Regions from separate parts of the Shewanella sp. JNE2 genome, predicted to be linked through region 1. Evidence: riboswitches for the same ligand, from Rfam matches in the RefSeq annotation. Region 1 holds a riboswitch; the other holds the start of a gene.
The links. A riboswitch is a leader RNA that binds a small molecule or an ion and turns the genes downstream of it on or off. The one in region 1 is predicted to bind cobalamin.

Region 1 (4,400 bases):
ATTCGCTATATATGGCTGATCAGCACCCTGTATGCGAGCTATTTGTAATGCTAAGGATTCGAGCTGCCCGAGGGCGCCAAGCGGCTTAGTCTTAAGATTTATTTTCTGTTGAATCGACTGTTCTTGTACTTTGCTCACAGGGTTAATTTGAAACGACACGGCTGATTGAGACATTCACACTCCACTTGCTAATCCAAATTTAATCACTACGATGCATTCCATGACTCTTTTCCATAGGTCGTAAGCATTAAATTAACGGGTTACTTTTCGCCGCCGCAGGATAATCAAAAAGAAAAAACTCCCTATGGCGGCAGTAATAATACCCACGGGTAACTCTTGATTGCCCAACAAACAACGTGCTAAGACATCAATCCACACCAAAAATAATCCTCCCACCAACGCGGTTAATAATATTGATTGACGACTAGGAAATAATAACCGCACTGTGTGGGGGATCATTAAACCGACAAAACCAATGCCGCCGCAGGTGGCAACCAATACGGCGGTAATCAAGGAGCAAAGCAGCAACATATTGAGCCGCAGCTTAGGCACATTCACCCCTAAGGTATGGGCGGTTTCGTCCCCTGCTTGCAACGCCATGATCTGACGCTTCATCCCTAAAATAATCACCAGACTCACGCCTATCACTAAACTCGGCAGCACTAGCAACGACCAACTGGCCTTAGCGAAACTGCCTAAACTCCAAAAGAGCACTGATGCCGTGGCCTGTGGACTGGCGAAATACAGCAGCAGACTCGTTAATGCGCCAAACATAAAGGAGGTTGCCACACCAGAAAGCAACATGCGCTCCACTTGGCTATTAAGCCCAAGCCCAGACAAGGCAAGCACAATTAACACAGATAAGCTCGCACCGATAAAAGCGCCAAAGGGTAAGCTAAACCAGAGCAGCCCAGCAAAAGCACCCGAGCCGCTAAAAATACCTGAGCTTGCAATTAATGCTGAATGTTCAAATAAACCAGAACCGGTAAAAATCGTCAACATCACCACAGCGCCAAAAGATGCGCCTGAGCTAATGCCAAACAAATAGGGATCGGCGAGCGGATTACGGGTCACGGTTTGCAACACACTCCCCGCCATTGACAAGCCTGCCCCCGCCACAAAAGCCAGTAAAATGCGCGGCAGTCTTAGTTCCATCACAATGCGCTCAGTCATACCATTGGCTTGAACAGGATTCACCACATTATTTGTAAACACTTGAATAACTTCTATAAAGCGGATATTTGCCGCACCAAAGCTCGCCGCAGCAATAGGGGTGACCAAAGTGATGATGCCCAATACAAGCAGCATCAGTTGTTGTCTCGTCAACGGTGTCACAATACGCCCCAAATATGAGAGGAAATGTTGTTTATTCCTCGACATCATCCGCCCTCGCCTCGCTCGTTCAGGCCATGAGCCACATGGTGGTAACCATAAAAATAACTGATTAAGGGCTTTTTATGTTGTGGATGGGGCGATACCTGAGCACACACGCCGAACACATCACCAATGCGCGCCTCTGTTAATACTTCGGTTGGCGTCCCCATAGCGCTGACTTCACCGTTATGGATCAACAACAAACTGTCGCACAGGGCACTGGCTAGATTAAGATCATGAATAGAAGCAATCACGCTGATCCCAAGACTACGCACTAATTCGAGGATCTGAATTTGATAGCGCACATCGAGGTGGTTAGTTGGCTCATCTAGGATTAAAAGCTGCGGCTGCTGCACTATGGCGCGGGCAATCAAGGCGCGTTGCTTTTCACCACCAGATAAGTGCTCATATTGTTGATACCTCTTATGGCTCAAGCCCACTTTATCTAAGGCCTGAGCAATGCGCTCAGCATCCCCACTGGAATTGGTATCGAACATGCCCTTGTGGGGCGTTAAGCCCATGCTAACCAATTGCTCTGTGGTTAGGTCAAAATAATGCGGTGTATCTTGCTGCACGACGGCGACACGGCAAGCAAACGTCTTGGGCGATAAGAGCTCAATATCTTGATCAAAAAGGGTAATTTTGCCCTGAGTCGGGCGCACAAATCGATACAAACAGCGCAGCAAGCTAGACTTGCCCGCACCGTTAGGCCCAATCAGCCCCAGCATCTGCCCCGTTGGCAACGAAAAGTTAATATTGGATAGAATGGTTTTGCCACCGATACACCAGCTTAACTGGCTGACATCGAGTGCGACACTCTGGTTCGTTGACGGACGAGTGTTACTGTCACTCAAACTATGGCTCATTTGGATTGCAGAGAGTTTCACCAACGCGGCGCTCCTAGCGAGTCCAAACCTAGATTAAAAAAGGCTATGTACATTGTTATCTGCTCCCTCGAGTCACCCGCTCGAGAACTAAGGCTGCACGCAGCGATAACAGAAATAGGCAGGTCTCCTGACTTGTAGGGAAAGAAGGTTCTAGGTTCTAGGTTCTAGGTTCTAGGTTCTAGGTTCTAGGTTCTTCTTTTACTACTCACAGTTGCGGGTACAGTTCGGGCTGACTGACAAGCAGCGCCCCGATTCCCTATTATGTTTGGGTTGATATGCACTTTGTTCACAACGCCATTGAGAATGAAAACAACGGAGCGATTCGAACAAGAGAGTCTATTCCCAACACCTATTTCTGCGACGTTATCACTCATTGCGCATGTAATACGCTATCTCGTTCAAACGTCAGGGAAAAGCATTATCCTACATCTATCCCATTAGGCAATGCTGTTTAAATCAGAATATTTTCATGTCAGCTTATTCTCGCCAAACGATCACGCCTACACCATAACTCCTAGGTCGTGAAATAAGGCCTCAACACCTGCGCCCACTTGGCCAATCTAAACGCCAATAGCAGGCACCCTGTTCATCTTGTAGCACATTAATAGTCACCACGGCCGCCACGGGTAAATCAAGTTGACTATAAAACCCCACCGCCCGTTCAACCCCAAGGGCGCGAGCCATTAAGTGACGGATCACCCCGCCGTGGGTCACAACCCACACTTTGGTAGCAGGCATATTGTCACCGCGCTCATTAACGGCACTGTTTTCATTACCCATTTTATGTGAGTCGAGGGTCAATCGTTCAAACTCGGCGGCGAGTATCTGATCAACCGCCCCATTCACCCGCGACTCAAAACTTGCCATAGTTTCACCATTGGGCGGCGGCGTTTGCCAAGGATTTTGCCAATACGCCACTAAGCGTTCGCCCTCTTGTTGATACAGTTCATCGAGCCGACAACCGTCCCAATCACCAAAATCAATTTCCTGTAAACCCGACAAACACTGCGCCTGCAATGGCCTAGTGACTGATACCAACGCCGCTGTCGAATGCAGCTCGGCGGCGAAAGCGTGGGCAAAATCGGCGCAGCGGCATGAAGTCGAGCTATAAATCGCGCTACACACGCTGGCCTGCGCCTCAACCGCTGCCGACATTTGTTGCCAACCCTTTTCGCTCAAAGGCACATCCACACGCCCCCGCAAGATGGCGCCGCCTTCACACTCTCCGTGGCGTAACAATAAAAGCTGCACTTGTTTCATATATGCCTTTAAATAAAGCCTAGGACCTAGCGCCTAGGTGCTAGGCACCAATGCCTAGAGCCTAATGCCTTTGACTTTCATCTTGCCCTGACGATCATAAGTCGCGTATTATGGACGTCTATACGTTTAAATGTCCAAAAACATTTTATAAAAACAAGTATCCAAAAACAAATGTCGATAGACCAGAATAAAATGCATTTTGCATAACAAGGGTCGATGCTTGGACTTAACTTAGCTGTATTTAAGGTAATTATTTATGACGATACCCTCAACCAAAGCCGGCCAGATATTAGCAGACATTCGCAAACAGCTTGCAGAGCGCATTCTGATCTTAGACGGTGCCATGGGCACTATGATCCAAGGCTACAAACTGGAGGAAGAGGACTATCGCGGCGAACGCTTTAAGGATTGGCATACGGATGTTAAGGGCAATAACGACCTGTTAGTGCTCACGCAGCCTCACATTATCAAACAAATTCACACCGACTACTTAAACGCCGGTGCCGATATTATTGAGACCAACACCTTTAACGCCACGACTATCGCCATGGCCGACTACGACATGCAGTCGCTGTCAGCCGAAATTAACCGCGAAGGCGCGCGCCTCGCCCGTGAAGCCTGTGATGAAGCCTTTGCTGCCACAGGCATTCCACGCTACGTCGCCGGTGTGTTAGGCCCCACTAACCGTACGTGTTCGATTAGCCCTGATGTGAACGACCCTGGCTATCGCAACGTCAGCTTCGATGAGTTAGTGACCGCTTACAAAGAATCCACTAAGGCACTGATTGAGGGCGGCGCGGATATCATTATGGTCGAGACCATATTCGATACCTTAAACGCCAAGGCTGCACTGTTTGCGATTGAATCCGTATTTGATGA
Region 2 (4,400 bases), 280 kb from region 1:
CATTAACTCCACTGCGGTAATGGGTTGAGGGCTAAAACTTGGATTAGGTAATACAGGACCATCGAGTCCTGTTTCCCCGTGAACATTGTCGGCAATAATCAGTTCGCGGGCTAAAGGTTTGATCGCACCACCGGCCACAGGGATATCACCGCGATTTAACAGCGTTAAGATCCGTAAGGCATTATTGAGGGTTTTATCTGGGGTTTGATTGCCTGCGCTAGTTGTGACGGCAAGGGGAACAAGCTCTGGGTGAGCTAAAGCTAATATAAGCGCGATAGCATCGTCATGGCCGGGATCGCAATCCAGAATAATAGGGCGAGTCATACTGTTACTCCTTTAAACAGATACTGTGGTGCATTAGAGTAGCATGCTTAATATTTTGAGGAAGTTAGATTATTCGACTCAAGAGGCAAAGTGTGAACTTTTGCGCCTTTTCGCGATAAGCTGCTAGAATCGCGCGCATTTTATTGCTGTAAAAATTGAGTGCTGTAAAAATTGAGCGATACAACAAATACAAGGAAATAGTAATGCGAGCTAATCGAATCTCTTGGCCAATGGCTGTGCTAGCGGGCATGGTTGCTGTACAACTCGCAGGCTGTAGCGACCCTAAACCTACGGCTGTAATTGAAAGCAATAACGAATCATTAGTGCAGTTTGATAACGGTAAACTCATTCAATTGAAGGAAAAACCGAGTCCACAATACCGTCATATTCCCTGTGATTTACCCACGCTAGCCTCCGTTATAGCAAATAATATGGCTATTGCAGCTATCACCCAAAATGGCGATGTGATCACTTGGGGTAATAGTTTTAGCGGCGGCGATAGCCGTGAAGTGACAGATCAACTTAAAGATGTCATCCAAATTGTGCCAGTTAAGGACGGCTTTGCTGCGCTGCGTAAGAATGGCACTGTGGTGTACTGGGGTAATGCGGGGAAATTGAGCCTCGACAAAGCACTACAAAACCGCATGACCAATATTACCAAGTTGTTCGCCAATCAAGAGGCCATTGCCGCTCTAGATGCCAATGGCAAAGTACACACTTGGGGTTATGGCCCGTATGGTGGTAATAGCTTACATGTGCAGGATCAGCTTATTGATGTAGTTGATATCGTTGCTGCAGGGCGAAGTTTTACGGCACTAAAAAAAGACGGTAGTACTGTGATTTGGGGAAAAATTGAAAGCTCTACCAATATGAAAAAGCTGCTACCGCAACTTAAGGATGTCGTCAGCGTCGAGTACACTCATGGTACCTTTGCTGCTTTGAAAAAGGATGGCACTGTCGTGACTTGGGGGCATAGTAGTGATGTTTATCCTATTCGCGGTGCGTTACAGGATGTGGCCAGTATTACGACAAATCGCTGTGCCTTTGCCATCTTAAGTCCTACGGGCGAGGCGCACTTTTGGGGTAATTCAACGAACTGCGGTATCGATTGGCTCAAACAAACGGGTATTAAAGGTGTGAGCAGTATTGTTAGCGTAGATACAGGTTTTTTGTTATTGCGTGACAATGCTGCACCGCAAATTATTGTCGATGATACTGACTACGCTTATCTGTATGGTTTTCATTATGCCCAAGACATTCTCAATCAATATTGGCAGGAAGGGAGCCGTATTATCAGCGGGCAAGCATCATTCGTGTTTATTCGCCCAGATGGTAAGGTCGTGCCAGTAGGCTATCGAGCTAATCTCGAAAATGTCCAGAAGTTAATAGCAAGCATTCCGCGATTAACTTGGTTAGGTGCAACAGATGATGGTTATGTCGGGCTCAGTGAAAAAGGAGAGTGGGTATCATGGTCGATGAATACCGATACGTTTGCTACATCTTCTGTAAAGGTTGCCGATTCACTCGTGATTAAGCCCCTCGATTTTTCGGCTCCAACACAATGTGAAACGCAGGAGCAGCGTCAGGACATTTTGAGTAAAGAAAGACCAAAGCCTGAAGTTAAAATGTGGTCGTTTAGCGAATAGGTGCTTGTTTGAGTTTAATGGACTTTCATCCGTATAGACGTCTATAATGCTCGCGCTTGATGTAGAGTAGATAGGTATAAAGAAATGAATGACGTTTCTTTAGCCCTATATATCAAATTTTTAGTCAACCTTCTGAGGTGCTTGCGTGCTCAAGCCGCGAGATAATCGGGAAGCCAGTGAGATTCTGGCACTGCCCCCGCAACGGTAAAAGGTGAGAGAAGACCGCGTTTGATAAGTGAGTTCAAGACAGAACCCGATAATCAGAATGTGAAAGGTCAGTCTCGCGTTAATCCAACTTTTAATGGATTAACATAGCCTAAGTCCGGAGACCGGCCCTAAAGGTGTTTTTGAGATTTCGGTGGGCAGATCTCAAAATGCGATAATCACCGTCAGTATTTACGCTTAATCAACGGTATCGTGGCGTCAATGCCCCGTTTTCCTTGTAGGAGTTAAAGGTAAAATGGGAACAAATCCAACTAAAATCGCGCTGCTGATCGGCAGCCTTTGCAGTTTTTCAATTATCGCGCCCGCTCTGGCGGCCGACGATACCCATACCGCTAGAGTCGATGAGCATCTTGTCGTGATTGGCCGTACAGACAATACCCCGCTAAACATTGCTGCCAATGTGAATGTGATTGATGCCGCTGCAATTGAAATGAGCGGTGCAACGAGTTTGACTGATGTACTACGCGGTCGAAGCGGTATTCAAATTTCGGATAATAATATTGGGACTAGCTTTGCGATGCGCGGTTTTAGCGCCAGCACTGCTGTTAACAATACACTGATTTTACTCGATGGCCGTCGTCTGAATAATATCGATATCGCTGCGCCAAGCCTCAATGCGATTCCGCTTAACCTTGTTGAACGTATTGAGATTTTATCGGGCAGTGCGGGTGTGCTTTATGGCGACCAAGCTGTCGGTGGGGTGATTAACATTGTGACTAAGTCACCCGAAAACACTAGCGGCAGTGTGCAATTATCGGGTGGCAGCTTTGATACCTATGAAGGTCGCGGTGATATATCTGGCGCCATCAATAAAGACTGGCGTTACTTTTTTACAGGTAGCTACAACCAAGGTGATAACTATCGCAAGCATAATGCCAATGAAACTGGCTCGATTTTAGGCCGTATTCAATATAAAACTAATACAGATGCTTTTTTTGTTGAAACCAGCTATTACGATGATGACCGTGAAAATCCCGGTTCACTTACCAAAGATCAATTTAAACAAAACCCTCGTCAATCTTCCAATAAAAGCGAATATGTCCATGAGATGACCACAGCGGCGCGCAGTGGTTATGAGCATCAGCTTAACCCAAATTGGGCCTTAGCGGCGGATCTGGATTATAGCGATACCTTAGTGACCTCGCTGAACTGGGGGGCAGGTAGTCATAATACCCGTTCTCTCTTAATGTTTAGTCCTAAGGCCTTAGCAAATTATACCACTCGCCAAGGTGAGCTAAATCTAGTGACAGGTTTAGATCTTAGCCGTGGTAAGGCCGACTATAACACTATGGCGCGTAGCAATGTGCAAGAAATGCAAAGTGCTTATGTACAGGCCACAGTGCCATTAAGCCACAGCTTAAGCTATGTGGTAGGTGGACGTTATGCGCGGGTAACCGACGAGTTAGTCGATGGCAATGTCTATCCAAATGGTATTGATTTAGATGAAGATGCGACCGCATTCGAGTTCGGTCTAAACTATCGCCCAAGCGCCGAGCACAGATTCTATCTACGCGGCGATGAAAACTTCCGTTTCGCTAAGGTCGATGAGCAAGCCTACACCCCGAAAGATGTCTATGGCCTAAAGCCGCAGACGGGCCGCTCCTATGAGGCGGGTTGGGATTGGACTGTTGCTAGCCAAAGCCTGCGCGTAAGCTTATACCGCCTCGATTTAGAAGATGAAATTGTCTTCGACCCCAGTGCGGAAAAACCTGTTGGTGGTAGTTTCCAAGGCGCGAACGTCAATGCCGATGCCTCACGCCGTTATGGTGCGAGCGCAGACTGGGATTGGCAGATCACTCAAGCACTGCAATTAGGGCTTGAATATAACTATATCGATGCCGAATTTACCGATGGGGTGAATGATGGTAAAGCACTGTCTTGGGTGGCAAAACATACTGGACGTGGTTATATCAGTATGGATTTCGCCGAGCATTTCCAAGTGTTTGCCGAGGCGATTTATACGGGTAATCGTTTTATTGAAGGCGATAATGCTAATGAAGGCGATAAGCTGGCAAGTTATGTGCTCGGTAATTTAGCCTTAAATTATAATCGTGATGCTTGGTTAGCGAGTCTACGCGTCGATAATTTGTTCGATAAAGAATATGTTAGCTCAGGTTATTATGGTGGTGGTTTGTGGGATAGTTATTATTCTGGCCGAGGTCGTGATATCCGTCTAACCTTAGGTTATCGCTTCTAATCACTTAT

Region 2: linked by a shared signal. The riboswitch ahead of MZ182_RS16950 (TonB-dependent receptor) and the one ahead of MZ182_RS15835 (ABC transporter ATP-binding protein) in region 1 are both predicted to bind cobalamin.

Annotation. Positions count from the first base shown of each region.
Region 1 covers NZ_CP096169.1:3,521,810-3,526,209, forward strand. The annotation lists gene cobT (nicotinate-nucleotide--dimethylbenzimidazole phosphoribosyltransferase) at 1-174, opposite strand, end outside; gene MZ182_RS15830 (FecCD family ABC transporter permease) at 253-1,380, opposite strand; gene MZ182_RS15835 (ABC transporter ATP-binding protein) at 1,380-2,261, opposite strand; cobalamin riboswitch at 2,361-2,575, opposite strand; gene MZ182_RS15840 (histidine phosphatase family protein) at 2,796-3,521, opposite strand; gene metH (methionine synthase) at 3,778-4,400, shown strand, end outside.
Region 2 covers NZ_CP096169.1:3,802,727-3,807,126, reverse strand. The annotation lists gene rihA (pyrimidine-specific ribonucleoside hydrolase RihA) at 1-324, opposite strand, end outside; gene MZ182_RS16955 (hypothetical protein) at 528-1,970, shown strand; cobalamin riboswitch at 2,089-2,323, shown strand; gene MZ182_RS16950 (TonB-dependent receptor) at 2,431-4,392, shown strand.